Regions from separate parts of the Paenibacillus sp. V4I7 genome, predicted to be linked through region 2. Evidence: predicted binding sites of a transcription regulator. Region 2 holds the regulator's gene; the other holds the start of a gene.
What was found. The regulator Rex, encoded in region 2, represses fermentation and respiration genes when NADH is low (regulators of the CRP and FNR family bind a similar motif). The targets are predictions, from matches to a motif close to TTGTGAAATATTTCACAA.
Positions count from the first base shown of each region.

Region 1: QFZ80_RS20955 (cytochrome ubiquinol oxidase subunit I) is a predicted target of Rex. The motif match lies at 6,619-6,636, and genes of this name have one in related genera.

Region 1 covers NZ_JAUSZD010000002.1:4,267,225-4,283,402, reverse strand. The annotation lists gene QFZ80_RS20990 (AraC family transcriptional regulator) at 1-92, shown strand, start outside; gene QFZ80_RS20985 (multicopper oxidase domain-containing protein) at 357-1,400, shown strand; gene QFZ80_RS20980 (hypothetical protein) at 1,420-1,803, shown strand; gene QFZ80_RS20975 (ZIP family metal transporter) at 1,994-2,581, shown strand; gene QFZ80_RS20970 (twin-arginine translocase TatA/TatE family subunit) at 2,614-2,793, shown strand; gene QFZ80_RS20965 (transporter substrate-binding domain-containing protein) at 3,096-3,905, shown strand; gene QFZ80_RS39340 (cytochrome bd oxidase small subunit CydS) at 3,951-4,052, opposite strand; gene QFZ80_RS20960 (cytochrome d ubiquinol oxidase subunit II) at 4,057-5,085, opposite strand; gene QFZ80_RS20955 (cytochrome ubiquinol oxidase subunit I) at 5,082-6,431, opposite strand; gene QFZ80_RS20950 (hypothetical protein) at 6,836-7,120, shown strand; gene QFZ80_RS20945 (phytanoyl-CoA dioxygenase family protein) at 7,086-7,658, shown strand; gene QFZ80_RS20940 (helix-turn-helix domain-containing protein) at 7,673-8,467, opposite strand; gene QFZ80_RS20935 (hypothetical protein) at 8,639-8,809, shown strand; gene QFZ80_RS20930 (ATP-binding protein) at 8,806-9,078, opposite strand; partial or broken gene QFZ80_RS20925 (DNA mismatch repair protein MutT) at 9,332-9,448, shown strand; gene QFZ80_RS20920 (GntR family transcriptional regulator) at 9,524-10,645, shown strand; gene QFZ80_RS20915 (ABC transporter substrate-binding protein) at 11,031-12,377, shown strand; gene QFZ80_RS20910 (carbohydrate ABC transporter permease) at 12,448-13,386, shown strand; gene QFZ80_RS20905 (carbohydrate ABC transporter permease) at 13,403-14,239, shown strand; gene QFZ80_RS20900 (hypothetical protein) at 14,842-15,600, opposite strand; gene QFZ80_RS20895 (hypothetical protein) at 15,649-15,822, opposite strand; gene QFZ80_RS20890 (glycosyltransferase family 2 protein) at 16,015-16,178, shown strand, end outside.
Region 2 covers NZ_JAUSZD010000002.1:2,058,093-2,074,270, forward strand. The annotation lists gene bshB1 (bacillithiol biosynthesis deacetylase BshB1) at 1-406, shown strand, start outside; gene bshA (N-acetyl-alpha-D-glucosaminyl L-malate synthase BshA) at 425-1,597, shown strand; gene QFZ80_RS10610 (CCA tRNA nucleotidyltransferase) at 1,624-2,943, shown strand; gene QFZ80_RS10615 (biotin--[acetyl-CoA-carboxylase] ligase) at 3,172-4,140, shown strand; gene panB (3-methyl-2-oxobutanoate hydroxymethyltransferase) at 4,386-5,243, shown strand; gene panC (pantoate--beta-alanine ligase) at 5,267-6,130, shown strand; gene panD (aspartate 1-decarboxylase) at 6,136-6,519, shown strand; gene QFZ80_RS10635 (tetratricopeptide repeat protein) at 6,600-7,193, shown strand; gene dinG (ATP-dependent DNA helicase DinG) at 7,284-10,139, shown strand; gene QFZ80_RS10645 (redox-sensing transcriptional repressor Rex) at 10,142-10,762, shown strand; gene QFZ80_RS10650 (inorganic phosphate transporter) at 10,805-11,806, opposite strand; gene QFZ80_RS10655 (DUF47 domain-containing protein) at 11,871-12,497, opposite strand; gene QFZ80_RS10660 (amidohydrolase) at 12,743-14,038, shown strand; gene QFZ80_RS10665 (cell wall elongation regulator TseB-like domain-containing protein) at 14,080-14,574, shown strand; gene QFZ80_RS10670 (cation transporter) at 14,690-15,220, shown strand; gene QFZ80_RS10675 (AAA family ATPase) at 15,213-16,178, shown strand, end outside.

The DNA of each region.
Region 1 (16,178 bases), 2.2 Mb from region 2:
TTTGCTATGCCTCTGGATTCAACACGCTAACTCACTTCGAACGAGCCTTCAAACTAAAGTTCGGGAGCTCGCCGAGAACGTTTCAGAAGTAAGTCTGTGGGTAAAGTCCCTGTTTTGTAACCATACAAAACAGGGACTTTTTATGCGCTCATGCCTTCTTTTGGAAGGATAGCAATGATGGTATTTTTCTTTGGAAAAAATAGGTTTACAAACTATGTATATGGGCTTATAGTGAAGTCAAGGTTTTTCCCTTGGTAAACTCTTTGTCCCATTGGAAACAAAAAAATTTTTACCTAAAAAGTTTCCCTAATACAAAAGTATTGTAAACAAGCAATATAAAATAGGAGGGCATGACGATGTTCCGTAAACCGATTGATAAGGTATCAAGACGTAATCTTTTGAAAATGGGAACTGCAGGGGCTTTTGCTGTCATTGGCAGTGCTTTACTAAATCCATCATCTTTATTTGGTAAATCATCCTTAGCTGCGGATAAGCATGGCGTTCATAATGCTATGAAAGAACAATTGCATGATGGTATGAAGCATGGTTATGTTCCGAGTACAGAAGTGACTGAAGGTTTTAAAGCAGCACAGAAAGCACTCACAGCATTTGATTATGGAAAGGTAAGTAAGCTTCCTGATGGAAGAACGTTACGGGAATACGAAATTTCATCCTATGAAACGAATGTTGAGATCGCGAAAGGGATCAAGTTTCCCGGTTGGACATTCAATGGCACGATACCAGGACCCACTATTCGTTGTACAGAAGGGGATGTCCTTCGAGTGAAGTTTACCAATGCAACGAGTCATCCGCATTCGATCCATTTTCATGGTATGCATCCTACCAACATGGATGGACTGGAAGCAATAACTGCAGGTGGTACTTTTGCATACGAGTTTGAAGCTAAGCCTGCTGGTATGCATGTCTACCATTGTCATGTTGCTCCTCTCGCCAGACATATTCATAAAGGACTCTACGGTAACTTCATTATTGATCCGAAGAAGCCAAGAGCTGCTGCCAAAGAATTCAATATGCTTATGAACGGCTATGATCTTGATTTGGATGGGGAAAATGAAGTCTATACGGTGAATGGATACGCATTTGCCTATCAACAAGAACCAATTAAGGTTAAGGTTGGGGAACTAGTACGAATTTATTTAAGCAATCTTACTGAATTTGATTTCATTAATTCTTTTCACCTTCATGCGAACTTTTTTAACTATTATGCAACCGGCGCGGATCCTGAAGCGCGTCCCCAATTTACAGATACCATTATGCAATGTCAGGGAGAACGAGGCATTCTAGAAATTGTATTCCCATCTCCTGGGCGATACATGTTTCATGCCCATCAAAGTGAATTTGCTGAGCTCGGATGGATGGGCTTCTTCATAGCGGAATAAGAAAGGAGGAGAGCGTACGATGAATATCAATGTTCAAACCGAAAATAAGGTTCCAACAAACAAATTTAAAGCTATCTTGTGGGGAATTCTCCCCCTAATTTTACTTATTGCGATTATCACTACCATTGCAAAAGTGGGAACAGGAATAGAAAATGAGCCGGCTGCTCCTATTGAAGTTCTTAATGTCGAGAAAATAACGCTAAATGATGAAGGAATCCAGCTTAAGGTGCTTAATTCAGGACCGGAGGAAATAACGATAGCACAAGTCGTTGTGGATGGAGCCTTTTGGAATGCGGATTTCTCTCCAAGTGATACCTTACAAAGATTTGAACAGGGAACTGTAAAAATCCCTTACCCATGGGTCCAAGGAGAGCGAAGTTGCGGCCGCAGCTGCGACACCTGAACCAAATGGTAAACTATTTTGGCAATATGCATTAATAGGTTTCTACGTAGGAGTTATTCCTGTTGGGTTAGGACTCTTATGGTATCCATTTTTACGTAGATTTTCAGTTAAAGGCATGCATGCTATTCTTGCATTGACGGTAGGGCTTTTGTTTTTCTTAGTTATCGATACCTTTGAAGAAGGGTTTGAAATGGCTTCTGAAGCACCAGGTGTATTTCAAGGTACAGGCTTGGTTTGGTTTGGCGCACTGCTCAGTTGTCTCTTCTTAATAGCGGTGGATCAGTCGAATGATCGCAAGCTAAGCAGCAGTTCTTTGGAGGGAAGAAGGGTATCGGGCAAAATCGCTACAGGTATTGGACTTCATAATTTTGGCGAAGGGCTTGCCATTGGATCCGCTTTTGCTGTCGGAGAAGCAGCCTTGGGAACTTTCTTGATTATCGGTTTTACCCTGCACAATATCACAGAGGGCGTTGGGATCGCAGCACCATTACTCAAAGATCGTCCCAACTGGAAGACCTTTGTCTCGTTAGCGTTAATCGCCGGTGGACCTGCCATTATTGGGACTTGGGTAGGCGGATTTATTTTTAATGATACATTAGCCGCGTTATTCTTCGGTATAGGTGCAGGCGCTATACTGCAAGTCATCTATGTCATTTCCAAAATGATTCTTAAAGAGTCCGAGAAAAGAAATCTTTCTCCTGTTTCTTGGCTGAATTTTGGAGGGCTAACCGCAGGAATTCTTATTATGTATGTGACAGCTCTCATGGTAAAATTTTAATTCAGAAACCATATATGGGGTAGGTGAACAGCATGCTATCAGGCATTGGCGTATCAGGGATTGTCATCATCTTTGCAGTTGCGTTACTTTTATTCGGTCCTTCGAAGCTTCCGCAGTTAGGCCGCGCATTCGGCACAACGATTAAGGAGTTTAGACAAGGAACGAAAGGATTGTTAGAAGAAGATACCAAAGAGAAGCGGAAAGTAGAATGAATAGAAGACCAATCCATAATTTTGCGGATTGGTCTTTTTCATCTTATTTATCCTTCTGAATGAAAACTTGCACAATATATGCTGTCGAGTCTGCATAACTGTTTAATGATTTACAAATAATACCTTTGTTTACCTGATAATCTGATAGCATGACCTATGCAATGGAAGTGAAATTCTGTAAATACCCCTAGAGTAAGTATTCTATTGGATTTTCTCCAATGAAATTGAAGGTACCTTGGCGTATATCGAATTTATTTCAGAGAAAGTGCATAACACATGCTGATAAGGAGGGCATTATAGCAATGAAAATACGAGTTCGAAGCAAACAGGGGATCACTCTGTTGGTCGTACTATTGGAACTACTTGCTTCCACAGGATGCGCGAAGAATGAATCGATCAAAGTCGGCATCGAGAAAAACTCGCGGCCCTTCTCGTATACAGAAGGAGAAGAGAAGAAAGGCTTCGAAGTGGAATTATGGCAGGCCATTGCTAAGAAGGCGAAAATAGAATATGAATGGGTAGCCATGGAATACGGTGAATTGAACAAAAGTGTAAAATCTGGCGATGTGGATCTGGCAATCGCCGGAATGACCATCAAGAATGCCCGCAAGAACAATTTAGACTATTCAAGTCCTTATTTTCAATCGGGAGAAGCGATACTCACCGCAACAGATAATGAGGTGATTAAAGGCAAAGATGACTTGGCCCAGAAAGTAGTGGCAACAAGGAACGGATCGACTGCTTATCATTTTGCGAGTGAAATTAAAGGGATCAAAATAAGGAGCTATGCGAATATCTCGGATGCTTACGATGATTTGAAAAATAAAACGGTTGATGCCGTTGTTTTTGAAGAGCACAGTATTCAAGATTATTTGCAAAACTCAACAGAAGGAAAAGCTAAAAAGGTAGGAGAAGCTTTCAACAAAGATAGCTACGCTATCGTTGCTAAAAAGCGGAACATGTACATGGGAAGGATCAATAAGGCTATTGAAGCAGTCTCCAAAGATGGGACTTATGAAGCTCTCTACACGAAGTATTTCGGAAGTAAACCAGAGAAACTGCTGAAAAATCTCAAAGACGAGATGGAAAATGATATCGAACATGAATCATAAGTAAAAAAGTCGACTAGCTTATAGTCGACTTCTTTGCCTTACTAATCATTCAGTCACTTCGGCTGCTCTTGGTACCCACAGAATCATAAAAACAAGTGAAAATAGAACAAATATCGGTGGAGCATATTGGATTAATAAGTTTTCCATAGGTTTAATCACCCTTCTTTTTAAATTTACCTTGTACATAATCAGCATCAAAAAGAAATAGACGCATAAGCAGAAACAGAGATGGGATTAGAATAACAAGCCCTGCAATAAAGGCGATGACTAGCGCAGTTCCCATTGCTTGATTCGTAAAATTTTCGTGAATGGAGATGTATGGAAATAAAATATACGGTAAATGGGCTTTACCATAACCAAAGAAAGCAAAAGCAAATTGCAAAAGCACCAATATGAACGCTAGACCTAGCTTGATTTGTTTCCATAGGAAGTAGACGGCAACTAAAAAGCAGAGAAATGATGCTCCGAACATCCATCCAAGGTTAAGCATGTTGCGGAAATGTTCTGGGTTTTGCTGGTTTATGGCGAAAAAGACAAGCAGACTTGCAAGAATAGTGGGTCCGCTCCAGAAAAGAGCATAGCCTCGTAAAATTCTAAAAGCGGGAAAGTCTTTTGCTCTATAGGCATAGTAGGAAAGGAACATGGACGAGATATAAAGGACGCTCACTAGCGACAGCAAGATGACCGACCACGTATAAGGACTCCTAAGTAACTTACTCCAATCTAGCAAAATCATGCCGTTCTGTTCAACGATGATTCCCCCTTCAGAAATGGTAAGCACCGTAGAAAGGGTTGCAGGGATGAGCAAGCCAGTTGCTCCATAGAGCAGCATGTACCATTTGTTATCCTTGGAACCATAGTTGCTGAAAGCGTAGTAGGCTCCTCTTATGGCTAGCAATATGATCGCCACACTGCCTGGTACAAGTAACGCGGTCCCATAATAACGTGCTGTTTCTGGGAAGAATCCAATCATACCGATGTAGAAGAAAACTAAGAATACATTGGTAACTTCCCAGACAGGAGATAAATATCTTTCAATGATCTTATGAATGATATGCTGTTTCATCGTAATAACTGAATAATAACTGAAGAAACCCGCACCAAAGTCTATGGACGCTACAATTAAATATCCGTATAAAAAGATCCACAAAACAGTTATGCCAACAAGTTCTAGACTCATTCTTTGGTCCTCCCCCCGAAAATACCAAGTGCAATCAGTTCATCTGCAACATCGTTTTTTCTGAAAAGTTTGGATAATACTTTTACTGCGGTCATTGCTAAAACGATATAAAGTAAACAGAACAGCAGTAACATCGTATCCACGTCTTGTGAAGTTGTAGCGGCGTCTGCTACCTTCATATATCCGCGTAGAATCCATGGTTGGCGGCCAACCTCCGCGTAAAACCATCCACATTGGATGCCTAGCATGGAAAGAGGACCACACCCAACAATAATCGCTAGAAGCCATCTCGGATAAGGTTTACGGGATTTTTTGCGTGCGTACCACATATGACAAATGCCAACGACAATCACAAACATCCCTATAGCAACCATGGCGTCAAAGAAATAATGCACGTACAATGGAGGACGGAGATCTTTCGGAATATCATTCAGTCCTTTTACTTCGGTTTCGGGAGTTCCGCCTGCCAAAATACTTAATGCATACGGAATTTTCAACGCATATTTAACCTCATTATTTTCAGTCAAAATACCACCAAGAACGAGCGGGGCATTCGTTGATGTTTCGAAATGCCACTCGGCTGCGGCAAGTTTTTCGGGCTGAGTATGAGCTAGGAATTTTGCTGATAGATCACCGATCATTGCCGTGGTTATGGCGAAAACGAGCCCAGCAGTAACAGTCAGCTTTAAAGCTTTCTTGGCATATAAAGTGTCCCCTTTTTTCCTTAGAAGGGAGTAGGCCGCTATAGCAGCCAAGATGAATGCGCTGGTCATATAGGCTGAGGAAAGTACATGTGCCACTTTAGTTGGCATTGATGGATTAAACATAGCTAGAATCGGCTGGACATTTGTAATCAAGCCATCTTTTAGAGTAAAGCCTTGCGGCGTATTCATGAATGCATTTACAGTCGTAATAAAAAATGCTGAAGCAGAGGACCCGATGACAACAGGCACGAGTAGTAACAGATGATGTTTAGGTTTTAATCGTTCCCATGTATATAAATAAATGCCTAAGAAGATAGCCTCGATGAAAAAGGCAAAAGTTTCTAGAAATAACGGAAGCGCAATAGCTTGCCCAGCAATCTCCATGAATTTTGGCCACAACAAGCTGAGTTGAAGCCCGATAGCAGTACCAGTAACCACCCCAATAGCAACGGTGATAATGAATCCCCGAGCCCATCTTCGTGCCAGCAATGCATAATAGGGATCTTTACGTTTAATGCTGGCTAACTCAGCCAACATGATCATGACCGGAACGCCAACACCGATGGTAGCGAAAATGATATGAAATGCCAGTGTGGTCTCAGTGAGTAGGCGGCTATAAAATACAGAATCGTAGGTAGGCATAGGGACACATCTCCTTTGTAGCTTTCATAGGTTCAAAAAAACTTGCGGATAAAAGAGAGTAACATGACAAAAGCAACAATGAACATCAGGTACATCAATCGTTTTTCATGTTTTCGAGATTGGTTCAAGTGGTATCACCTTCTGTTTTCCATTTGATTTGCTATATATTTCTATCTTACTCCAATGTATGTGATTTTTTTCACATAATATGTGAATACGGTTTGAACAAAGTATTACAACTTTATTAACGTTATGAATAAATGATTGTAATCTGTTACCCACATCAGTAAAGAATACAATATTTGTACGATTATACATGCCTAAAATGCGATCATCCATGGCTCAACGAATTGATTTCACCTACACTTAAGTCATAAGTCATTACGCAGAGGAGTGTATGTGAATTGTTGGTGAAGGTAGGAAGTCGCGAGTTGGAGCTGGGTGGTCCTTATTTGACGGAGCTGAGGAGCTCAAACGAGATTGTTCATGATGTGGTGTCGCTGCGCGAGCGGATGGAGGAAGACGGATATCTACTCATCCGCGGATTCCATGACCGAACGAAGGTTCTTCATGCACACACGAGTATTTTAGAAAAAATGGAAAAGATGGGGAAGCTTGATCGCGATACCCTGTTGGAAGAAGGCAGAATGGCCGATGGCAGCAAGAGCATCTTCATGGGGGGCGAATGAGGACCTGCCGGCTTTGCTTAATGTTTTAAACGGGGATCATATCATGCACTTTTTTGATGAACTCCTTGGGGAACCCTCGCTTACGTATCATTACAAATGGCTCCGGGCGGTAGGCAAGGGTGATTTTACTGGAGCCCATTATGATATTGTTTATATGGGAAGAGGTACAGAGAAAGTCTATACGGTTTGGTCGCCACTAGGGGATGTATCTTATGAAATGGGCGGACTTGCAATTTGCCTTGGATCTCATCGTTTCGAAGACTTGAAACAGTCTTACGGGACGAAGGATTCAGATCGTGACGGTATTGGACATTATACCGATGATCCGCTGGTTATTACGGAAAAATTCAGCGGGAAATGGGCTACAACAACGTTTGAAGCAGGAGATGTTCTCATCTTCGGCATGTATTTGCTTCATTGTTCGCTAGAAAACACAACGAACCAATATCGGATCAGCGTAGATGCGAGATATCAATCGGTCAATGAGAAGGTTGATGAGAGATGGAGCGGTAAAAAGCCGCGAGGTCACGATCAATGAAGTGATCATAATGCTTATTGTCGGCGAAAAACGCTAGGCGGCATGCCATAGTGCTTCTTAAAGAGCTTTGAGAAGTGAAACTCATCATAGAAATGCAGAGCTGCTGCTATTTCCTTGACTGGTAAGTTAGTCGTTTCAAGCGAAACTTTGGCCGACTCTAACTTTAGTTTAAGCATATAGCTGGTTGGAGAATGTCCGGTCATGGAACGAAAACGAGCGAAGAAGTAGGTGCGTGACAAACCGCTCTTTTGCACAAGCTCATCAATTTGCATAGGTTTGTTTAAGTTTTTGTGCATATAGTAGAGGATTCTGTCCATCTCGGTATGGTTAGGCGCAGCAAAAAACGACTGTTCCCTTGCGAAAAGGAGCAGCACTTCCTGCAGCAGGATGTTGGCTGAATAAGCGTAACCAGTGGGTTGTGCGATCAGGGTTTCAATGATTTTTTCGCTTAATTGAAGGGCTTCGGCCAACTTCGCCGTAGATAAAATTTCTCCAACAGGAAGATGGAGGAAGTGCGCCATGTCCAAGCTGCTGAAGTCAATAAAGTAAAATTTCCAATTGTTATTCTGGCAGTTGTATGTACAAGGAATGGCATCTTGTACGAGGAAAAAGGAGCCGGGGTACAAGTCAAATCGGTCATCGGCTAGGGAGATGACACCATTTCCTTCATAAGTAATAAAAAGCCCGGGTGTAACAAATCCCGCACTTTTAGTTACTTGATAGGTGTCGTTGGCTTGAACTTTCCAAATGGAAATAAACTTGCAAAGGGGAACGGCTGACTTTTCTCCTAAGCTATAGGGAATATCCATGTAGGACACTACAATTCACCTGCCTGAAGTTTACATTTTGTATGGATATACATCTATGATAAATGAATTCATTTTAAACCTGTGGTGTTCATTTTGGGTAGTTAAATAGGTGGCTTTTTGATGTATATGTGTATAATGGAGGTATGATAATTACAAAGGTGGACGACATAGATGATTAAATGCACAAATTGTTCGAAAGTAACAGATATTCAAATGCATCGCTGCGTCCATTGTGGAAAGATCCTGACGTACACCGTTGCAGAGAAATTCGATATCCTTGCAGAATCTGTTGAATATGCCTTGAAGATGGAGCTAGAAGCAAGAAGAAAGATGAAGCATTAGATCATAGGCAAATAAATTGAAAACTCTGTTCCTACGTCTTTCTCACTGTTGATTCGTACTTTCCTTTGAAGATTGCGAATGATCTGAAAGCTCACCATCATACCTAATCCAGTTCCACTTTCTTTAAGTGAATAGAATGGTGATCCCAGTTTATCAATCTGCTCCTTTGTCATACCGATTCCTTGATCCTTCACGCTAATCTTAATAAAACCGTCGTTGTTTGGGGAGCGGGTCAACCCAATAGTGCCGTCAGCCGTTCCGCTTCTGATTGCAGCTGCTGATTCTTTCTGATCATTTCCGTTATCTCTAATGAAGAACTTTTGGAAAAATACGATAACCGGCTTGCTGAATAAAAGGGTCAGAATTGTATGATAAAATCCTAAATCTAACCATTCTAAGTAATTCGATCATTTCTTTTTAGTTCCTTTTATTTATGTTCAAATCCGTGAGCTGTTGATCCAATCATCAGCGGGTATTTTTGGTCTTGAAAATTGAATAACAAAAAGGGGATTATTGTTCTTTGGAGAACTACTTTGGGTAGATATTAACGAAGCATTAGAGTTACCAATGCAACCATGGTTTAAACGTAGGTTCCCCTTATTTTTTGAGCAAGGAACTTTTGAAAGAAAATTTAATTAAACAATGGTAGGATTGCTAATCATCTATGGAATGATATACTTAGTATATTAACAATACAGCGGTAGGGTGATTCAGATGGAAGAACATTTATATGAACAGCTTTATAGGCATATTATTAATGAGATTAAAGAGGGAAGATTGAAGGCAGGAGATCGCGTATCTTCCGAGAAAGAACTGGCCGAACAGTTTGGTGTCAGCCGTATCACTTCCAAAAAAGCGCTGGAGAAGTTGGCCGAAGCAGGGGTCATCAAACGGATTCAGGGAAAAGGTTCGTTTGTAGCGAGTGGTGTTACTGGTGGATTAGAACAAAAGCGTCATTCGGAGGAAAGAACGGGTATGGTACCCGCTGAAAAAGAAAGACCTTTGATCGGGTTCATTATTCCGAATTTTTCCGACGAATACGGCCTGCAACTGCTTCGATCGATAGAAAAACAGAGTGCTGAGCACAAGTATGATCTGATCATCAAGCGAACTTGGGGGAGCAAGGAAGAAGAAGAACGCGCTATCCAATTGCTTGTCAGTCTAGGCATCAAGGGCTTAATCGTGACTCCCATTCATGGCGAACATTATAATGCTGAGCTGCTTCGTCTCGTATTGGACAAGTTTCCCATTGTATTAGTCGACAGATACTTGAAAGGAATTCCGGTTTGCTCGGTTTACACGGACAACAAGAAAGCCGCCCAGGATCTTACGCTTCATCTGATCGGGAGAGGCCACGATAAAATCGCCTATTTGTCTCCCCCGGAGGAAAACACATCAACTTTGGAGGAAAGGATATTGGGGTATACCTTGGCCTTTACACAAGAGGGATTGAAGCTAAATCAGGACTATTGTTTGACGAATTTAAAGGGTACCCTCCCTATGAACCTTAACGGAACCGCAATCGATAGTGACAAAAAGACGATTAAGAGCTTTTTGGAACAATATCCTGAAGTCAAGGCATTTGTCGCCTCGGAATTTCTGGTCGCAACCATGCTGGCTCAGGTTATCGATTCGTTGGGCAAATCGTTGGATGAATATGACATCGTTTGTTTTGACTCACTCAACGATTATCTTGGGAAGCCGATATTTACTCACATTCAACAAGACGAGAAACGGATGGGCGAAGGAGCGGTGGACTTGCTCGTCTCGCAGTTAATCGGAGAAGCCGTCCCCGAACAGAGAATTATCGAACATCGAATGGTCGTGAAAAAATAGCCGGTAACGGTGACTGAACAGCGATTGAAAAACATGGGTTACACCATGTTTTTTTTGTTTTGTTTTGTTTGGGTACGCCAGCCTAGTAAGGACAGTATCTTAGCGGTGAAAGTCTGATATATGGAAATTTGTTACACTCATGTCGTGAAATTGAAGTTGACATGGTATGTTTTTTGATATTAATATACTTAGTATATAGAAGCATACTATTCTATTGAAATGAGGTGGATTTGCTCGATGCATACATAAGATCGAATCAAGGAGCATCACCTGCGTCTTTCCCACAATATGATTCACACTATGTCATAGTCAACAAGAATGTAAACGCATACATTAATGGGAGTCAAGTTGAAATAAAAAAATCTATCTTAAGGGGGATTTACACATGAGAAAATCCACAAAACTCGCATTTCCAACACTGGTATCTTTTCTCACTATTTCAGTACTTGCAACTGCGTGTTCATCGACTACTCCAACTACGGGAGGCACTAATTCAACAACTCCATCAAGCACCGCAGCCTCGAACGAGAAAGGCGGACAAGGTAATGTAACTGTCACTATGTGGCACGGTCTTACCTCGATCGATTTGGAAAATATGAATAAAGTCGTGAAAGCATTTGAAGCGAAAAATCCCACGGTCAAAATCAAATTGGTGTATACAGAATCCAATGAGGGCGCCGATCAGAAGCTGCTTACTGCGGTCGCAGGTGGCAACCCTCCAGATATTGCCTATTTCGACCGATTTAAGGTCGGCTCTTGGGCAGCGCAAGGTTCATTGACTGACCTATCTACGATGGCTGCTGGAGCTGGAATAAATAAGAACTCGTATTATCCATTTGCATGGGATGAGTCCAATTATAAAGGCAAGTTATATGCCATTCCGTTAGGTACGGACTCACGTTTGCTGTTTTACAATAAGGATCATTTCAAAGAAGTTGGGCTCGACCCCAATAATCCTCCCAAATCGCTTGCCGAACTCGAAGCGGCTTCTGAAAAGTTGACCATCAAGGATGGCAAACGTTTCAAACGAATCGGTTTTATTCCATGGTATTCACAAGGCTGGCTATACAGCTGGGGATGGTCATTTGGGGGAGACTTCCAAGATAAATCAACTGGCAAAATCACTGCGAATGATCCTAAAGTCGTAGATGCGCTTCAGTGGATGACCGATTTTGGTAAAAAATACAATGTCGAGGACATTGCAGGATTCACAAGCGCAGCCGGTACGGATGAAATGGATCCATTCATTTCCGGTCAAATCAGTATGAAGATAAGTGGAAACTGGACGGTAGCTGGTATCAAAAAATTTAAGCCGAACCTGAATTACGGTGTTACACCGATACCGACACCTACTGGATCAAACTTTACGACGTGGTCGGGCGGCATGTCCCTTATTATCCCTAAAGGTTCCAAGAACATTGAACCCGCTTGGAAGTTCCTTGAATTCTTAGGTAAAGAAGAGGGGCAATATTTGCTGAATGCCCAGTCTGGCATGTCGGTTATTGATTCGGTTAACGCCAAGTTCGGGTACAAGGACGATCCAATTATGAAAGAATTCGTCAATATTCTTCCTAAATCACACAACCGTCCGGTCATTCCTGAAGGACAGCTGTTATGGAATGAATTAGCTTCTGCAACGGAAAAGGCCACTCGTAGTAATGGCACTCCGAAAGAAAATCTGGATAAAGTAACAGAAACCGTAAACAAAGCGCTGGAAAAATATAATAAATAAGATGCTAAGTAGGCAGGGAGAGCTCTCGCTCCTTGCCTATTGGCCTATAATATTCGGAAGGAGAATGTACATGGCGAAACTAGCCGAATCGGTTCATTTAAAAGCTTCTCCAGTAGCAAGAAAACAAAGATCATTTCGCCGAACTAACGTGATTGGGTGGCTCTTTGCTTCACCTTGGGCTTTAGGGCTCATTTGCTTTTATGCAATTCCAATGTTCGCATCAATTTACTTTAGCTTCACCACTTACAGCATCCTGCAGCCTGGAGAATTTGTCGGTCTGAATAATTATAAGGATCTTTTTAATGATCCTTTGTTTTGGAAATCCATATACAACACAATCTATTTTGCTGTATTTTTTGTTCCTATAAGTATATTTTTCGGTGTGGCACTCGCCATGATGTTAAATTTGAAGGTCAAAGGTATGGCTATATACAGAACGATCTTCTTCTTACCGACTCTTGTGCCACAGGTGGCTTTGGCTGTTCTGTGGATGTGGTTGTTACATCCAAACTTCGGTTTGGTGAATGGGATGTTAGCAAGCATCGGTATCGATGGCCCCCCTTGGCTGGGTGGTGAAGCTTGGTCCAAGCCCTCGCTCATCCTTATGTCGCTTTGGGGTATTGGTCATGCTGTCGTCATCTATCTTGCTGGATTAGGAGACATCCCCGATGAATACTACGAAGCAGCGGAAATCGATGGGGCCAATTGGTTTCAGAAAACGAAAACAGTAACGCTGCCTTTGCTAACTCCTGTTATTTTCTATAATCTGGTTATGGGAACGATCGGTGCGTTCCAACAGTTCACGCTTCCTTACACAATGACCAAAGGACAAGGTACCCCTGCAAATTCCATGACATTTTACGTCATGTATTTATACGAGAACGGATTCAGATATTTCAAAATGGGCTATGCTTCCGCCATGGCATGGATTTTGTTTGTTATCGTTATGGCATTAACTGCATTGATTTTCATTTCGTCTAAACGATGGGTTCATTATCAAGGGAAATAAAGGAGGCCATATAGGAATGAATCCTCTAGCTGTAAAAAAAATTAACCGAGCTTTAGCTCATTTATGCCTAATTATTGCTTCATTCTTTTTCATTATTCCGTTTATTTGGCTGGTCTCAACTTCTCTAAAACCGCTCACACAAATCTTTACATTTCCCCCTGAGTGGATCCCACATCCTTTTCAGTGGAGTAACTATTCCCGTGCGGTAGAGTATATCCCTTTCTGGACATATTTGAAAAATACGGCGATGATTACAATCATTAGTACGATCGGTGTGATCATATCCTGTCCCTTGGTTGCATACAGTTTTGCCAAGTTGGAATGGCGCGGTCGCGGTGTGTTGTTCTTCGTCACCCTCGCAGTTATGATGATTCCCGGACAAGTGACTATGATCCCCCTCTTCCTTTTGTTTTCTAAATTGGGTTGGGTGGGAACATCTCTCCCGCTCATTATTCCCCAATTTTTTGGAGTACCGTTTTACATTTTCTTATTAAGGCAGTTTTTTCTTGGACTGCCGGATGCCCTTCGCGAAGCGGCCCGCATAGACGGCGCAAGTGAGTTTCGTATTTATCTACAGATCATGTTTCCGTTAGCCAAGTCCGCCGTTTTAGCTGTGGCACTGTTTCAATTTATGGGAAGCTGGACCGATTTCATTGGTCCTCTGCTTTATTTAACTAATGAGCCTTCCTATACGGTCTCACTCGGATTGCAGCAATTCCAAAGTCAAAAAGGTTCCGAGTGGGGCCTGTTAATGGCCGTATCCACCTTGATGACATTACCAGTTATTGTATTGTTCTTTTTTCTCCAGAAAACGTTTATTAACGGAATTACCTTTAGTGGTATAAAAGGATAAAGATACCTTATAACATGTATTAGTGAATCCTGCTGAGATTTTTTTCAATTACAGTCTGCCGAGAGTGGAGGAGCATGCTTTGATGCTGCTCCTCTTTTTCATATTTTAAAGTAACATGCAGTAATCTTTATGAAAAGATCTTAAAATCTTTAATGAATTCGGTATAATTCTCTTAAATGTATCCTAACTGCAGCATTTATTCAGGCACATACAGCTTAATCACATCGGCTTTAACTTTAACGAAAGGAGCCGTTAAAATACCATCAACGACATTAGTGCTCAATAGGCATAGTAAATCGACATGTTCCCAAAAGCAAAAAGTAAAAATGACTGCCAGGAGACAGCCAAAAGGAGAGTATGTAATGACATACTCTCCTTGGAGGCGCTAACGGTAAATGTTGTACAGCGAGCAACAATTTCTCGGATTTCTGCTCGCCATGCTGGAGATGTTGTATTTCTTACAACAAAGTAGCCTTTTTTCATTCGAAATGGCCAATTTAGGTTGGAACTATTGTATTAAATACAACATTGGCGAGGATAACGCTACATAGACTCAATAAAGTTGTACAAAGTACAACTTTACAAGTTTTCAAGATATCAGGTTAGGATGTTACCTTTTGTAATTTAGCAGGATTATTAATTTTGTAAGGTACTGGATGTTTCGAGAGCTTCTTCGCTACAATTTTGCATTCGAACGAGAGCTTGTCCCCGATTTCTAGCTCCAATTTCTTAAGCGTGGCACTGTGGCTGGACCAGGCTTCACCGATCTCCATTTCGGGTTCTATCATGGAAACAGCTTCGTAGATAATGACTTCATCTTCAGTATCAGAGAAGTTGTTCGGTACAGTTGTAAATTCCTTTACTGTAGCGATCATTTTCACCTTTTCTTCGGGAAGTTGAAGCTTAGGAGCTTTTTCCTTTTTGGCCTTCTCTTTTTTTGGCTCTTTAGAGACCTTTTTAACTTCAAGCTCTTCAGTACTAGCGTCTACGTTAGCTTCCACATTAGCTTCTACGTTAGCTGGAGCATCTACTTGCAAAGTCTCAAGCTCCAGGGCTTCCGCCTCAGTGGAGTCAGCGGTTCCTGCACCTCTCTGGCTGTAATTGGCAGCTTGCATTTCCTTCAGGTAGGAGGGGTGAATGCAGTGCAGCTGCTTGTTGTCGAATTCAATGACAGCCGTCATTTTATCCACAAAACCAACAATGCCGCAGGGCAGATTCATACCATTCCCCTTGTAGAAGAATGCCTTTGTTTTCGCTGCTTTCTCTGAAAGCAAGCCCCATTCTTTACACTGTTCGAGCTGCTCGGTCTCGTCTTCGAAAGTATTATACGAAGTGGGCTGGATGGTAAACGCATGGACCATGTTATATCCGCCTTTCTATTATTTCGTTTTGGAAGTATGTATCACTAGTTATTCTAAGCGGTAATCATCGGTTTTCTCGCCGTCTTCCCAAATCTCTACGAAAAGGGCCTCGCAGTTTTCAAAGTCAGTCGGCTTCAGAGAAAGTGCTTTCTCCTCATCTGCGCCTACATAAACATTTTCCATTCCTTCACCATCGAAGGAGAGGATAACATATATTTTCATATGCCATTGTGCCTCCAGTAATTTGATATTGAACATTATAACACAATTGCGGAAATGTTCGCTTGTTGAGCAGCAGTAGATGGCTTAAAATCACCCCAAAGTTCATATATATCACTACAACCTGTTCTCCATATTGTAAGGGCAGCACTTTCATCCATCCGTTATGAGGGAATTGAAGGAGGGGGTTCGAGGGTGGCGATATATGGTTTAGTTGTCATCGGATGTCTATGTGGTTTCTTGTTATTTAGAAAAAATGTGATTACTGTCAGTCAGGAAAAAGGTCCGGAAAATGTGAAGCTGTCTATCATAATCCCTGCCAGGAATGAAGCATGCAATTTGCCTCATCTTCTCCATGC
Region 2 (16,178 bases):
ATTTAAGCCGAGAATCGTATTTGCACCCTACTGGCAGGATCGGCATCCAGACCATGTAGCCTGTTCGGGCTTGGTTCAGGAAGCTGTTTTTAACGCTAAGCTTCGCAAGTATCTGCTTGATTCTGAGCCCGTGAACGTGGAACAGATGTACTTTTATTTTATAAATGACGTTTACGAAGCTGATCTCATGGTGGATGTAACCGATTGTTATGATGAAAAAATTGCAGCACTGAGCGCTTATCGCTCACAATTTATAACGGGTCAAGGTACGGTAGCCACGCCTTTAAATCAAGGCTATATCGAACGAGTTGAAGCTAGAGATCGCATATTAGGTCAAAAGCGCATGTTAAGTTATGCAGAAGGTTTCGTATCTAAGCTGCCCTTGGTGGTAGATCAATTCGTTTGATCGGAAAAGAGGTGCATGATGAAAGATAAACTTAAGATTGGAATTACCTGCTACCCGACTTTAGGTGGTTCAGGTGTTGTTGCTACTGAACTTGGCAAGCTGCTTGCCGAAAAAGGACACGAGGTTCATTTTATTACACACAGTATGCCTTTTCGTTTGGGTAAATTTCATAAAAATATTTTTTATCATGAAGTGGAAGTCAGTCAATATTATGTCTTTCGTTATCCGCCTTATGACCTTTCTCTTGCCAGTAAATTAGCGCAAGTCGCCAAGATGGAAGAGTTAGATTTACTACATGTTCATTATGCCATTCCTCATGCCGTCTGTGCACTTCTGGCGAAACAGATGGTTGGCAGTAAGCTGAAGGTTGTTACGACACTTCATGGAACGGATATAACTGTTCTGGGACAGGATCAATCGATATCTGACTTAATTCGCTATGCTATTAATGAAAGCGATGCGGTAACAGCGGTTTCGAAAGATTTAATTAAAGAAACAAGAGAATTATTGGACATCGACCGTGACATCGATCTAACTTACAATTTCGTCGATAAACGGGTGTATTATCCTCGTGATATTACGAAGCTTAGAGGCGAGTTTGCTCGGCCGGAAGAGAAGATTCTTATTCATATTTCTAATTTCAGACCTGTCAAACGTGTGCAGGATGTTATTGATATTTTTGCAAAAGTTAGCAAGCAGATTCCGTCACGTCTTTTGTTCGTGGGAGAAGGTCCTGATTTATCCAAAATGATTTCTAAGGTAAAGGAACTTGGCCTCACAGATAAGGTAACGTTCTGTGGTAAACAGGATGATGTAGCACAGGTGATTTCCCTTGCTGACGTGATGCTGCTTCCTTCGGAAAAAGAGAGCTTCGGTCTGGTGGCCTTAGAAGCGATGGCATGCGGGGTGCCGACGATCGGCTCCAATGCCGGCGGGATTCCCGAGCTCATTACGCACGGTGAAACGGGCTATTTAGCAGATGTTGGGGATACTGATAAAATGGCCGAACATGTCGTAAACTTGCTTAGTAATCAAGTATTGTACGAACAAGTGGCACAGAATTGTTTGACGCGTGCTCGGCATACATTTTGTAATGATATAACTACGGTTCAATATGAGGAAATTTATTATCGCGTGCTGGGAAGAGAGCTTCCAGAATCTCATCGCATTACAGCTTCGTCCTGTCAATAAGAGGATGTTAGCAGGTTAGGAGTACCATGTCGGATGTTGTTAAAATAAAAGTAATAGATCGTGGAGCTTCCTTAGTTCTCTCTAAGCTTACAGAAGCTGGGTATGAGGCTTATCTTGTAGGTGGTTGTGTTCGTGATGCTGTGCTAGGCCGACCGATCAAGGATATCGACATTGCGACGTCTGCATTGCCGGAGCAGGTGATGTCCTGCTTCCCGCGGACGGCGCCGACAGGGCTGCAGCACGGCACCGTAACCGTCATCCTGGCACAGGGAACCTATGAGGTGACGACGTTCCGCAAAGAAACGGAATACGAGGGCTTTCGCCGTCCGGCTTCCGTCGAATACATTTCGGATTTGACGGAGGATTTGAAGCGGCGCGATTTTACGATGAACGCTATGGCGATGGACGCGGCGGGCGTTGTGTTGGATCCTTTTGCAGGGCAAAAGGATCTTGTGGACGGGATGCTCCGCTGCGTTGGGGCTGCTGAGGAGCGTTTTGGAGAAGATGCGCTGCGCATGCTTCGCTGTGTTCGTTTTGCCTCGACCTATGGACTGGAGGTCGAGTCGAGTACGTGGCAAGCGCTGCTTGCGCAAGCTCCGCTGCTGCGCCACATTGCAATGGAGCGCGTGCGCAGCGAGCTGCAGCGCATGGTCGAAGGGCCAGCCCCGGCGCGGGCTGTGCGGTTACTGTTGGCGAGCCGCCTCACGGCTTACCTCAAAAAGCAGCTGCCGCTGCCTTTTGAGCGCTGGCTCGCGTGGGATGACGCGCTGGACGCTGTCAGCGCGCTGGAAGGGCAGCATGACCGCTGGGTGATGCTGCTGATGCTCTTGGAGATGCCGGCGGACACGGTCCGCACGGCGCTCCAGGAGCTGACCTTCTCCCGCGCCGATTGCGAAGCGGTCGTGGCGGTGCTGGCCCTGCGCGAGGCTGTGGCCGCGCAGCTTACTGGCGGCGCCGCGCAGGAAGCCGCGTTAGTGCCGGACCCGGCTCCGCTGGAGCGGGTCTGGAAGCTTGGCGCGGTGCGCCGCGGCGAAGCAGCAGCCCGCGCTCTGCTGCGGCTGCTGCGCGTGCTGCCGCAATGCCCTGAGCAGCGCGGCGAGCTCGCGCGCTTCTTGCAAACCGCCGCGCCGGAGCTACTGCGCCGCGGGGAGGATTGGCTGAAGGAGGTTCCCTGCTTCAGCCTGAAGGAACTCGCCATATCCGGCACGGATTTGGCGGAGGAGCTTGGCCGGCAGCCGGGTCCATGGATGGGCATACTGCTGCAGCAGCTGCTCGAACGAACCGCGCTCGGAGAACTCCCGAACGAGCGAGAATCACTTTTACTTGCCGCGCGTGCTGCGAAGTAGCAGCGCAGCGCGGTTTTTTTATTATTTGAAGGAGCTACTTTACTCCTACTTACAGCTTTGTTCACATTTGAGGTGCCTTAAATCGGAATCAGACAAGCTACCAGGTCCATAGTCTCGAAAGAATTAGTACCGATTTATCCCCAAATTGTTACACGAACAACAACAATTGCAAAATGACCGGATGAATCGGTCTCAAAATAAATCCCGATAGATCGTGAGTGAAATCGTATGAACGAACGTATATTAGAGCTGTTCCAAGAGTTCCCGGAAGCTTATGTTTCCGGTGAGGAAATCAGCCGCCGACTTAACGTTAGCCGCACTGCAATCTGGAAGCATATTGAAGAGCTTCGATCGGCAGGCTATGAATTTGAAGCTGCGCCGCGTAAAGGGTACCGATTGCGGAGTAAGCCTAATTCATGGCAAGTGAACGAATTATTGAGTGGATTGAAAACCAAGGTTCTCGGTCAGAAAATCCATGTTTACGGGGAAGTCGAATCTACACAGACGATAGCACATGCTCTCATTGCATCAGGTGCTCCTGAAGGCACGATTGTGCTGGCAGAGGCACAGACAGCAGGAAGAGGCCGAATGGGGCGAACGTGGCATTCTCCGGCCGGCAAAGGGATCTGGATGAGTCTGGTGTTAAAACCGCGCATTCCGGTCTATTTCATGCCTCAATTAACGCTGCTTAGTGCGGTAGCGCTATGTCGATCCATCCAGAAGGTTTGCCAGGTAGACATCGGCATCAAGTGGCCTAATGATCTTCTAATTAAAGGCAAGAAGGTAAGCGGTATCTTACTTGAAAGCAGTGGGGAAGATGAACGGCTCAAGTATGTAGTTGCAGGAATTGGCATCAGTGTAAATTTGAAGCAGGAGGATTACCCCGAGGAACTTCGGAATATCGCGACTTCACTTGCGATTGAGTCGGGGACTGACATCCCAAGAGAAAGTTTGGTACAAGCTTTTCTTTTAGAATTTGAAGATCTCTATGCGCTTTATATGGAGAAGGGCTTCGCCCCAATCCGTTTGCTGTGGGAGGCTCTCAGTGTAACTTTGAAGCGTCCAATCCGCACGCATACCCCTGCAGGTGTCATTGAAGGTATTGCTGATTCGTTGGATGATTCCGGGGCATTAACGGTAATCACACAAGCTGGAGAGAAAATAAAGATCTATTCCGGAGATATTGAACTGAAGTAAAGGTATCAAATGGAAGCAACATTTGGTATAATAGCAAGACAAGGCGGTATCCTTAAAGGAACTGCACTTGCAGCTTGACGATTGTAGTTTGTTTACAAAGGAATAGGACTTGAAACAAGATGTTGGATTCTGCTCTGAGCCTTATGGGACCGAGACAGAGGGATCATTGGATTCTTTCTGCATGCGATCCTTTTAGCTCTTAGCTAAAAGGTTTTTTTATTTTATATGAGGAAGCTGGGATAACAATGGAACAACGTAAGGCGCTTACGACAGCTAAGATGAGAAAAATGAAGCAAGATGGCGTTCCCATTACAATGGTAACTGCTTATGATTATCCATCAGCCCGCTTAGCGGAAGAGGCTGGCATTGATGTCATCCTAGTAGGTGATTCTCTGGGGAATGTAGTACTAGGCTACGATTCAACCTTGCCTGTCACTATGGATGATATGGTTTACCAGACGCGAGCCGCGGTGCGTGGAGCTTCAAATACGTTCATTGTAGCGGATATGCCTTTCTTGACTTACCATGGCAGCTTGGACACGACATTTCGGGGAGTAGCCCGATTAATGCAAGAGGGCGGAGCAAAAGCGGTTAAGCTGGAAGGCGGAGCTGAGATTGCAGCTACTGTCAAAGCGATTACGGAAGCCGGTGTACCGGTCGTCGGACATTTGGGTTTAACTCCGCAATCCGTACATCAACTTGGTGGATTCCGCGTACAAGGACGCAGCTCCGAACAAGCGGAGAAACTGCTCAGTGATGCTAAAGCTCTTGAGAAAGCGGGAGCTTTCGCGGTGGTCTTAGAGCTGGTGACGGATGAACTGGCTGAATGGGTAACGAAGCAGCTATCGATTCCTACGATTGGAATTGGTTCTGGGATTCATTGCGATGGCCAGGTGCTTGTATATCATGATCTTCTCCAGTATGGTTCTGACAGTGCTGCCAGAAAGTTCGTAAAAGCATACGCGAATATAGGGGAAACTATTCGTGCAGGTATTGGGGAATATGTGAAAGAAGTGAAAGCACGGGCATTCCCTGCGCCAGAGCATACGTTTCATATGGACAACGATGTTGTTGAATACTTATATGGCGATAAGGAGAAGTGAGAAGCATGGAAGCGATCCAGACCATGGAAGTTATTCATTCAATTGCTGATTTGCGTTCTCGTATAAGGGACTACCGACGCAAGAACGACCAATCTGTTGGGTTTGTGCCGACAATGGGTTATTTACACGATGGCCATGCAAGTTTGCTGCGCAAAGCACGTACTCAAAGTGGACTTGTCGTGCTAAGTATATTTGTTAATCCGCTCCAGTTCGGTCCAGGTGAGGATTTCGAGCGGTATCCGCGAAATACGGAACGGGATTTGCAATTAGCGGAAGCCGCGGGCGTTGACCTAGTGTTTATGCCATCTGTGAGCGAAATGTATCCGACACCGACGCGCACTACGGTCAGTGTGACAGGTCTTACCTCCAGACTTTGCGGAGCATCGCGCCCTGGGCATTTTGATGGGGTCGCAACTGTCGTTAGCAAGTTGTTTCATATTGTACAGCCTGATCAAGCGTTTTTTGGTCTGAAGGATGCCCAACAGGTTGCTGTCATTGAGCAAATGGTGCAAGATCTCAATCTCGGCATCGAGATTGTTCCATGTCCTATTTTGCGTGAAGCAGATGGGCTGGCCATGAGCTCGCGCAATGTGTATCTTTCTGAGGAAGAGCGTAAGCATGCTTTAGTTTTGTCTCAATCCTTACAAAAAGCAAAGGCATTTGTAGAATCACATACAACTTTCACACCACAGGAGCTCGAAAGCTTGGTCAGCCAACATATTGCGACTACACCTTTAGCTCTGATTGACTATGTAGAGGTACTAGCTTATCCGACATTAGAACCTTTTGAAAATAGCCATCATACCCAATCTATTATCATTGCTTTGGCTGTCAAATTCGGCAAAACGCGTTTGATCGATAATTTAATTTTACAAGTAGGGAAGTGACTTCCATGTTTCGAACAATGATGAAAGCTAAAATACACCGGGCAACCGTTACGGAAGCGAATTTGAATTATATCGGAAGCATTACGATTGATGAAGATTTGATCGATTTGGTTGGTATGTTACCGAATGAGAAAGTGCAAATTGTGAACAACAACAATGGTGCACGTCTGGAAACGTATATAATTCCGGGACCTCGCGGCACAGGTGTGATTTGTTTAAATGGGGCTGCAGCTAGGTTGGTTCAGACCGGTGATACGGTTATTATTATTTCTTATGCAATGATGACCGATGAAGAAGCTAGGAAGCATCAACCAACGATTGCCATTATGGGCGAAAACAATAAAGTTGCGCAGCTTCTCAAAGAAGAAGAGCATTCCACCATCCTTTAAGAGGGATCACTTCCATGCATGAAATCGGCTCTGTTTACAAAGAATGAGGGTAAGCTTTCGAAGCAAAGGTGGGATGCCAAATGTTTAAGCATTTATTTTCCACAATGAACGAGGTTTTGGAAGAAATCCAAAAAGAATATCCGAATAGTGACGTGGAAAAAAAGGCGGAGCTCGACGAACAATTGCAGGTGTTGAAAACGATGAGCGATGAGTTCATCGAAGCGTGGCTGCTTTTTGAGGAGAAGTTGGGAAAGTTTTATGGGGCCGTACCGATGAGTACCCAAACCCTTCATGATGAGCTGATGGATCTAGATGTGTCCGGGAAGCAAACGGATGAATTCATGCGGGGCCAGGGATATTACAAGCTTTATATGTACGATCAAGCAATCAAAGAATTCGAAGTGTTGATTCAAAGACAACCGGACTTTTTGCTTGCTAGGGTATATTTAGCAATGGGTCATTTGCGCAAAGGGGAGTTTGGAGAAGCGTATCAACACTTCAAGTTCCTGCTGCCCTTGACCGACAATACCAAGATGAAGGCCATTTCGTATAACGCAATGGGCTGCATACAAGTACAAAATCAGAATATGGAAAAAGCCTTTGAATATTTTCAAAAAGCTTATCACACCGATCCTTCTTGCATGGAGCCGCTGATCAATTTGGACGAATCCTAATTCGGAAGCGGCTAACTGGGTATTCCCTTTTCCTAATAAGATTTGGTATGCTAGGAGAAGTGCAGGACGAAAGGATTGAAGATACACGTCATGAAATTTGCAGTTTTGGATTTTGAAACGACAGGAAGTCAGCCTGCGGATGAAATTATTCAGGTTGGACTCGTCATTATAGATCAATTTCAAATTACTCACAGGTATACTTCTCTGGTCAAACCAGGGATAAGTATACCTTCTTCGATTACAACACTTACAGGGATAACGGAAGACATGGTTGCGGATGCTCCCTCGATTGACCAAGTCATGGCGGATATGTTTCCGCTGTTGTTTGATTGTGTCCTTGTGGCGCACCATGCGGCTTTTGATTTATCCTTTTTGCAAAAAGGACTAACGAAAACGGGATACCCGCCTTTCACAGGACGTGTGCTGGATACGATGGATTTGCTACGCATCTTATTTCCATCTATTTCAAGTCTTCAACTCAGCATGGTGGCCGGCTTATTCGGCATTGATCATGAAAGGCCACACCAAGCGGATAGTGATGCGGAAGTAACAGCGGCCATATGGATTAATTGTATGGAACGGTTGCTGGGTCTGCCGCTTCTTACGGTTCAACGCTTACAACATCTTTTCGAAAACGGCAATAGCGATTTAGGATGGTTCCTCGATGAAATATGCGCATACAAAGAATCTATCACCAGCGTGGATATGGATACGAATCGATATTTCCGGCAATTTACGCTTAATGTCACAGATTGGGGCGATGAGGAGGATACGCGCAGTGACTCCGATGCGGACGGTTTAGGTTCATCTTTTACGGATTTCCATCAAGGATTGAAAACAGCTTTGCGTGAAAAATTCGAGATCTTTGAAGATCGTGAATCCCAAGAGCAGATGATCCGAGAAGTTGAAAAGTCACTCGAGCATGATCAGCATTTGATGATTGAAGCGGGAACAGGAACAGGGAAGTCCCTAGGGTATTTAATACCATCCATTTATTATGGCATCAAGTATGAGAAGAAAGTGATCATCTCTACGCACACGATTAACTTACAAGAACAGCTTCGTGAGCGGGACATTCCTCTCTTGAAGGAGATTTTCCCTATCCCTTTCAAAGCTGCTGTGCTCAAAGGGAGAAGTCATTACTTATGTCTGCGTAAATTCGAAACAAAGCTAACAACTCGTGATTACGAGAATGGCAAGGAAGATCCGATAACGGCAGCACAAATGGTTGTATGGCTAAGTGAGACGGAGCATGGAGATGAAGAGGAGCTGCATTTTGGAAATAAAGGTGCCCAGTTCTGGTATTCGGTTGCAAGTGACACAGATTCTTGTTTGAACCGCATGTGCCCTTGGTACAAAAAATGCTTCTATCATCGCGCTCGGAATGATGCCAATACGGCCGATGTGATCATCACGAACCATTCCCTCCTCTTTACGGATATGAAGGCTGAGAACCGCCTTTTACCGTCTTACAAGCACCTTGTCATTGATGAGGCTCATCACTTTGAAGAAGTGGCCAGTAAGCATCTTGGCATTGAGCTGCATTCTTCCGCATTTTATCATTCGTTGCTATGGCTGTATAAAGATAATCGCAGCGGCCAATTACCGATGCTGCGGTTTCGATTACAGAAATCGGATGAGCAGCAGGAACGCGCGGCCACTTGGAGTCAAACCATTGACGGGCTCTTCCCCAAAATTGTGAAAATCAAAGAGGATTGGGATCGACTCAGCGAAGCGCTCTATGAGCTGCTATCATCTAGGAGTGATCCTTCGCAATCAGAGAACTCACAGTACGTACTTCGGATGAAGCCCGAAACGCTTCCGACCGAATGGCGAGAGCTTCTGATCATGGAAGACAATATTTATTTGAATGCGAATGATTTACTCCGCACGCTTGATAAATTGTTAAATGAAGTGAAGGATATGCAGGAGGTTTTCGGTGTTCAAGGTTTAGTCACCGATTTGAATGGTACGGTAAAGGAACTGTACAACCATCGAGATGCCCTGCACTTTTTTATGAAAATGGCCGATGAGGGTTATGTCTACTGGATGGAAGCCGGCACCTATGCCAAATCGAAGTCACTGCAGCTTGTATCCGTGCCTACCGATGTAAGTGGGCTGCTTCAGCAGCATTTCTTTGAGACTAAGGACAGTATTATTCTGACCTCCGCGACTTTGTCTGTTAATAAATCTTTTCAATATTCAGCGGATCAATTAGGGTTAGTTATCCCTGAGGATGAACAATCGGGCAAGCTGAAAACCATTCAATTGCCATCTCCGTTTAATTACAGAGAGCAAGCTCTTGTCGTGATTCCTCGGGATTTTCCGACGATCAAAGGTGCTGGTGATCCTGTTTTTATCAACGCACTTATAGAGTCGCTTAGTGATGTTGCGCGAATTACCAAAGGGCGTATGTTGATTTTGTGCACTTCGAATCGTATGCTTAAGCAAATTTATGCCGGCATGAAGGATCTCTTAAAGCCGCATGGGATTACCGTGCTCGGGCAGGGGGTTGACAGCGGTAATCGGAGCAAACTGACCCGGATGTTCCAAGATAACAAAATGTGCGTCCTACTAGGCACCAGCTCGTTCTGGGAGGGTGTCGATATTCCAGGAGATGCGTTAAGCTGTCTTGCTATTATACGTTTGCCGTTTCAACCGCCTAATCATCCTCTTGTTGAGGCGAAATGTGAAAATATTAAAAAACGCAATGAGAATCCATTTATGAAATTTTCTGTGCCACAGGCTGTCATTCGATTTAAACAGGGCTTTGGCCGACTTGTTAGACGAGCATCCGATAAAGGTATCGTTATCATCTATGATACTCGTGTCATTGATACGTATTATGGCAAGCACTTCCTTTATTCATTGCCTGGTCCGAAGATAGAGCATATGACGACTGAGCAAATGTTACCTAGGATTGAAGAGTGGATGGGGGAGGCGTAGAGTTGAAAACACAAAAAATATCGGAAGCCGTCGTTCGGAGGCTGCCCATTTATTTACGCTTTCTGAATGAACTTGCGATGAAAAATGTATCGACGGTATCTTCGCAGGATTTGGGTCAAAAGCTTGATCTGAATCCAGCACAGATTCGCAAGGATTTGGCTTATTTTGGGGAATTCGGTAAAAAGGGAATCGGCTATGACATTGCTTACTTAATTGAGAAGATTAGACAGATCCTAAAGTTGGATCGCCATATTCAAGTAGCTCTTGTTGGGGCGGGTAACCTAGGCCGAGCTTTATGCAATTATAATACTTACTTGCGGAATGATATGAAAATTGTCGCAGTTTTTGATGCTATGCCAAGCAAAGTAGGGGAATCGATTAACAATCTAATCGTTCAGCCGATGCATGAGATGAAGCAGGTTTTATCTGAATTAGGCGTTCGCATCGGCATCATTACGGTTCCTGCGAATGAAGCTCAAAATGTAGCCAATCAATTCGTAGACTGCGGGATCGAAGCCATATTGAATTTTGCTCCCGTTATTATTAAGGTTCCTCCGGAAGTGCGTGTGCATCATGCGGATTTTACAACCGAATTGCAAAGTTTAGCGTATTATTTGGATTAGAAAAAGGCACGACCCAATTCCCTTGGGTCGTGCCTTTATTTTTTAGAAAATAAATCTGAATAGTACGAAGTAGATCGAAAATGCGAGCACGATGCTGATTGGAATCGTAATAAGCCAAGTGATCAGCATACGGCCAACGGTGCCCCATTGAACCTCATGGAAGCGCATGACACTGCCTGTCCCGATAATCGCGGAGGAAATAACATGCGTCGTAGACAATGGTTTACCCCAATGGGTAGAGAACTGAATAACGAGTGATGACGTTAAGTCCGAGGCAAAGCCATTGATGGGCTCGATTTTAACAATCTTCCCGGATACTGTTTTAATAATTCGCCATCCACCGATGGATGTTCCAAGCCCCATGGCAAGAGCGGCAGAAATTTTCACCCAAAGCGGCACATTCAGATCGGTTTGAACACCAGCAGCTACGAGACCGAAAACGATAATACCCATGGCTTTTTGTGCATCGTTTCCACCGTGGGAATAGGATAGTAATCCAGCTGATAGAATTTGCAGGGTACGGAAAATGCGATTAAGCTTCGACCTTGATCTGTTTCCGGACCATATAATGATGTATTTGATCAAAATCATAATCAAGTAACCAAGCGCGAAAGCAATAATCGGCGATAAAACCAAAATGATCATAATTTGGGTAAAACCACTCCAGTTCACCGAGTTGATGCCGGCTCCTGCGATAACTGCACCAGCTAGAGATCCTAGCAAGGTATGAGAAGATGAAGATGGAATCGCAAGATACCAAGTCAACAAGTTCCATATGATAGCAGCAAGTAAAGCAGCGATAACGACTTCAACGCCATTTTCAATTTTAGCCGGGTTGGCAATGCTTCCACCAACGGTTTTGGCGACTTCTGAGGAAACCATGGCACCAACGAAATTAAGAATAGCGGCCATGGCGATGGCTACACGTGGACTTAGCGCACGTGTGGAAATGGAAGTTGCAATCGCATTAGCCGTATCGTGAAATCCATTGATGAAATCAAAAAGTAAAGCAAGCACAACGATAACGATTAAATAAGTTAACATGATTTCCTCCTAAGAGTTTTCCATTTGGAAAACTTTCTTCGTAAACATAGGACACGAATGTGCCTTATGAATAGCGAAGTACAACGCTATCAAGGATATTGGCTACATCTTCACAAGCATCCGTTGTTTCTTCCAAACGCTCATAAATTTCTTTTAGTTTAAAATCTTCGTACACGTCTTTACGTGTAATGAAAATTTGGCGAATCCCTTCGCGCATCAAACGGTCTCCGTCATTCTCAAGGGAATTAATAGCAACCGTATGCTCGGGGATTTGCATGTATTTTTTCTTCGCCAGAAGCTTGAATGCATCCAGCATATGTTGGCAAGAGTCTACAATGACAGCCGAAAACTCTTTCATATAAGAATCTGTATGGGATACAGCAAGATAGTCGAAACGAGCAATTGTAGCTTCAATACCGTCTGTTACATCATCCACTTTGGAGGCTAGAACCATAATGTCTTCACGATCAATCGGTGTAATAAATACTTTGTTTAAACCTTTAAAAATTTCGTGAGTAATGGAATCACCTGCATGCTCTAAATCGTTAATCGCTTTTACATATTCAATAGGCGGTTTATCGCCCATCATAGCTGTGCGAAATAGTTGAGCAGTTTGCAATGCGTTTTCTGCAGCACGGATGAGAAGTTGCAAGAAATCGACTTCGTTCTTTTTCGTGAATAACGTTGTCATATAATCCTCCTATATTTTACTATATGTACTAAGTTTTGATCGAATATGTAAGATAAACAGACCAAATGGTAGAAAAAACTCACAAAGTTAAAAGTATCATAACAATTGCATCTAAAGCAACGAAAATTCCGTGACAATTTACAATTTCTTAACATCACTTGGCTTCCTTGATTTTACAAGCCCGAAGATGTAAAGTTTAAAAAGCAATATCTTTAATAGAATGAGCATAGAGAGGGATTTTTAGTATGAAAAAAACATTAATTATGAACGGTTTTTTTATCTCAAATCATGAAGCGAAATCGTCTATAAAAGGCTGTATGGTTATAGAGGGCAGCCAGATTACATACATCGGTGAGGAAATACCTGAACCTCGAGAAAATTATGACGAAATCATTGACGGCACGAACAAGCTTTATATGCCTGGTCTTGTGAATACGCATGGTCACGCAGCGATGTCGCTTTTACGCGGATACGGTGACGATCTTGCTCTCCAAATTTGGTTAGAAGAGAAAATGTGGCCGATGGAAGCCAAATTCAACGCCCAAGATGTGAAATGGGGGACGCAATTAACGATTCTAGAGATGGTTAAAGGTGGTACGACAACTTTTGTAGATATGTATGACCATATGAACGAAGTTGCTAAGGCCGTTGAAGAATCGGGTATGCGCGGTGTTCTGACCCGAGGTATTATAGGTCTTTGTCCGCCGGAAGTACAAGATGCTAAATTGAAAGAAGCCACCGAGTTCGCAAAAAACTGGCATGGCGGTGCGAATGGAAGAATCACAACAATGATGTCCCCACATGCACCCTATACATGTCCACCAGACTATATAGAACGAATTGTTCAAGTGGCCCATGATCTAAACCTGCCCATCCATACCCACATGTCGGAGACAAGTCGTGAAGTTCAAGGAAATGTTGAGCAATACGGTTTGAGACCCGTTGCACATTTAGAAAAGCATGGCGTGTTCAGCAGACCGACGCTCATCGCGCATGGTGTTCATCTCACAGATGAAGAAATCAGTATCCTTAAGCAATATGATGTTCGTATTTCCCACAACCCTGGAAGCAATCTGAAGCTTGCAAGCGGTGTTGCCCGAGTTCCTGAACTTTTACGTGCTGGCGTTAAGGTTTCGCTTGGAACGGATGGAGCGGCTTCTAATAATAACTTGGATATGTTCGAAGAAATGAGACTCGCCGCGCTGATCCACAAAGGTGTTTCTGGTGATCCTCTAGCTGTGCCTGCGGCAGAAGCACTTCGCATGGGAACAAAAATGGGTGCAGAATCCGTATGGTTAGACAATGTAGGCCTACTGCAGGCTGGCATGAAGGCAGACTTCATCGCACTGGATATCGACCAACCTCATTTCCTTCCAAAGACGGACTTCGTGTCTCATATTGTTTACTCTGCATGTGCAAAAGATGTAGTTGATGTGTGTGTTGACGGAAATTGGATTGTCCGCAAAGGTGAATGTTTAACATTGGATGAAGAAAAAATTAAACGTGAGTTTGAACAATGCTTCGATAAGCTCATTGGCTAAGTGAATCCTTGTAAGTTCGTCTGGGGAGGTGAGCGACATTCATGAATGCGAAGCGAACAAGGATCATAACATTCGGTGTATTTATCATTTTGACACTTGGTGTAGTGCTTAGCCGCTTTTATTTAAATGTTCAGAATGAGCACTGGGACGATAAGCGCAAAGCGGTAGAAACAGCGTATGAGAAAAGTATTATGACAAAAGCAACCAAGGTGGATTTCTTCTATGGAGATGAACCACTTCAAATCGTTTATGGTGAAGACAAGCTGGGTCAAGGCGTTATTGTTTGGGTTTCTGACAAAGGGATACACACCGAGATGACTGCTGAATCGTTCCCCGAAACACAAGTACGAGAAACCGTGCTTAAAAAAGCTCCAGAGATTGAAATAGAACGTGTGCTACCAGGTAAGCTTGGCAATGATTATGTCTGGGAAGTCTTCTATAAAAAGAAAGAAAACAGCGGTACCCGCTATTTCTATGATTATTACAAATTCAAGGATGGACTCTATATGGATACGTACCGACTCAGCCTGCATTAGGCTGAGTTTTGTTGTTTCCACTCATTTCATAAAGCTAATGTATGCATCGCGTGATATACTCATTGTATAGCAAATCGAAGCAATAAAATACGTATAGAAAGGGGGACGTTGACTGATGAAGCTGCGTCTCTTACCTGTCGTCATGAGTGTTATTATCTCTGCTGGAGTTTTATTCGGTGGTTGGTTCGCTTATACAAGCTTAGCTATGGAGAATCCCTTATCTGATATCATTAGCAAGGTTCCCGGTGTAACGAGCTCAACGATGAAACTGGACAATAACCAAGTTGACATAGAAGTTAGTCTAAACCCAGATGCCAATTTAAGAAATGTTGTCGAAACGATTCATAAAGAAGGTGCATCCATTATCGGAAAGCGTTCTTTGAATATAGATGTGAAGAGCAACCCGTCCGAGAAACTGGATCAGTGGTGGTCCAAAGCCTTATTCGAGGTTGCACAAGCAATGGAGACAAAGCATTATGCAGACATTCCAACTACGCTGCAGAAATATGCTGAGGGTGTTCCAACTATGAAAGTAAATAGCGAAATGGATCAAACCTATGTATATATTCGTTTGACAGATGGTGATGCTACCAAATTCATCATGCTACCTAGAACTTCCCAGATAGGAGTGTGGCCGAATGAGTAAAATATATAAAGAAATTGGGATTGGATTTATACCGGTTCTCTTGATCTTTTTAGCATTTCTAGGTGTGAATGTGATACCTATCTTGTTTGTAAGTGTATTGGGTGTTTCCTTGTTTTACATGATTAAAGGCCGCGGAGGTGCTGGTATATCTGCTGGTGGAGATCGTAAAAGCAAAAATCGTACGCCTTCGTATTTGACGTTTGACGAGATCGGCGGACAAGATCGCGCTAAGAAAGAATTGATGGAAGCTCTTGATTTTCTGATCAAGCATGAAGAAATTAAGAAATTAGGTATTCGTCCACTCAAAGGGATCTTGCTTACTGGCCCTCCTGGAACAGGGAAAACGTTAATGGCCAAAGCGGCTGCGCATTATACGAATTCAGTTTATATGGCTGCTTCAGGTAGTGAATTTGTTGAAATGTACGTCGGTGTTGGTGCAAGTCGTGTACGTGACCTTTTTAAAGAAGCTCGGACACGCGCTGTTAAAGAAGGCAAAGACAATGCGATTATTTTTATTGATGAGATTGATGTTATCGGCGGTAAACGTGATGGCGGTCAACATCGTGAGTACGATCAGACGCTGAACCAGCTATTAACTGAAATGGATGGTATTCATACGAATGATGCTCCCCGTATTTTGATCATTGCAGCAACAAACCGCAAAGAAATTCTCGACAGTGCTTTATTGCGTCCTGGACGTTTCGACCGTCATATTGAAGTGGATTTACCCGATAAGAAAGGGCGTTTATCCATTCTCGATATTCATGTAAAAAATAAACCGTTAGCTGAAGGCGTTTCTTTGGATATGATTGCTGATCAAACCTTTGGTTTCTCTGGCGCGCAGCTAGAGGGCGTTCTGAATGAGGCCGCCATTTATGCCATGCGAGAAGATAAACTGGCTATTGAACAGCACCATCTAGCTTCTGCGATTGATAAAGTGATGATGGGAGAAAGAACG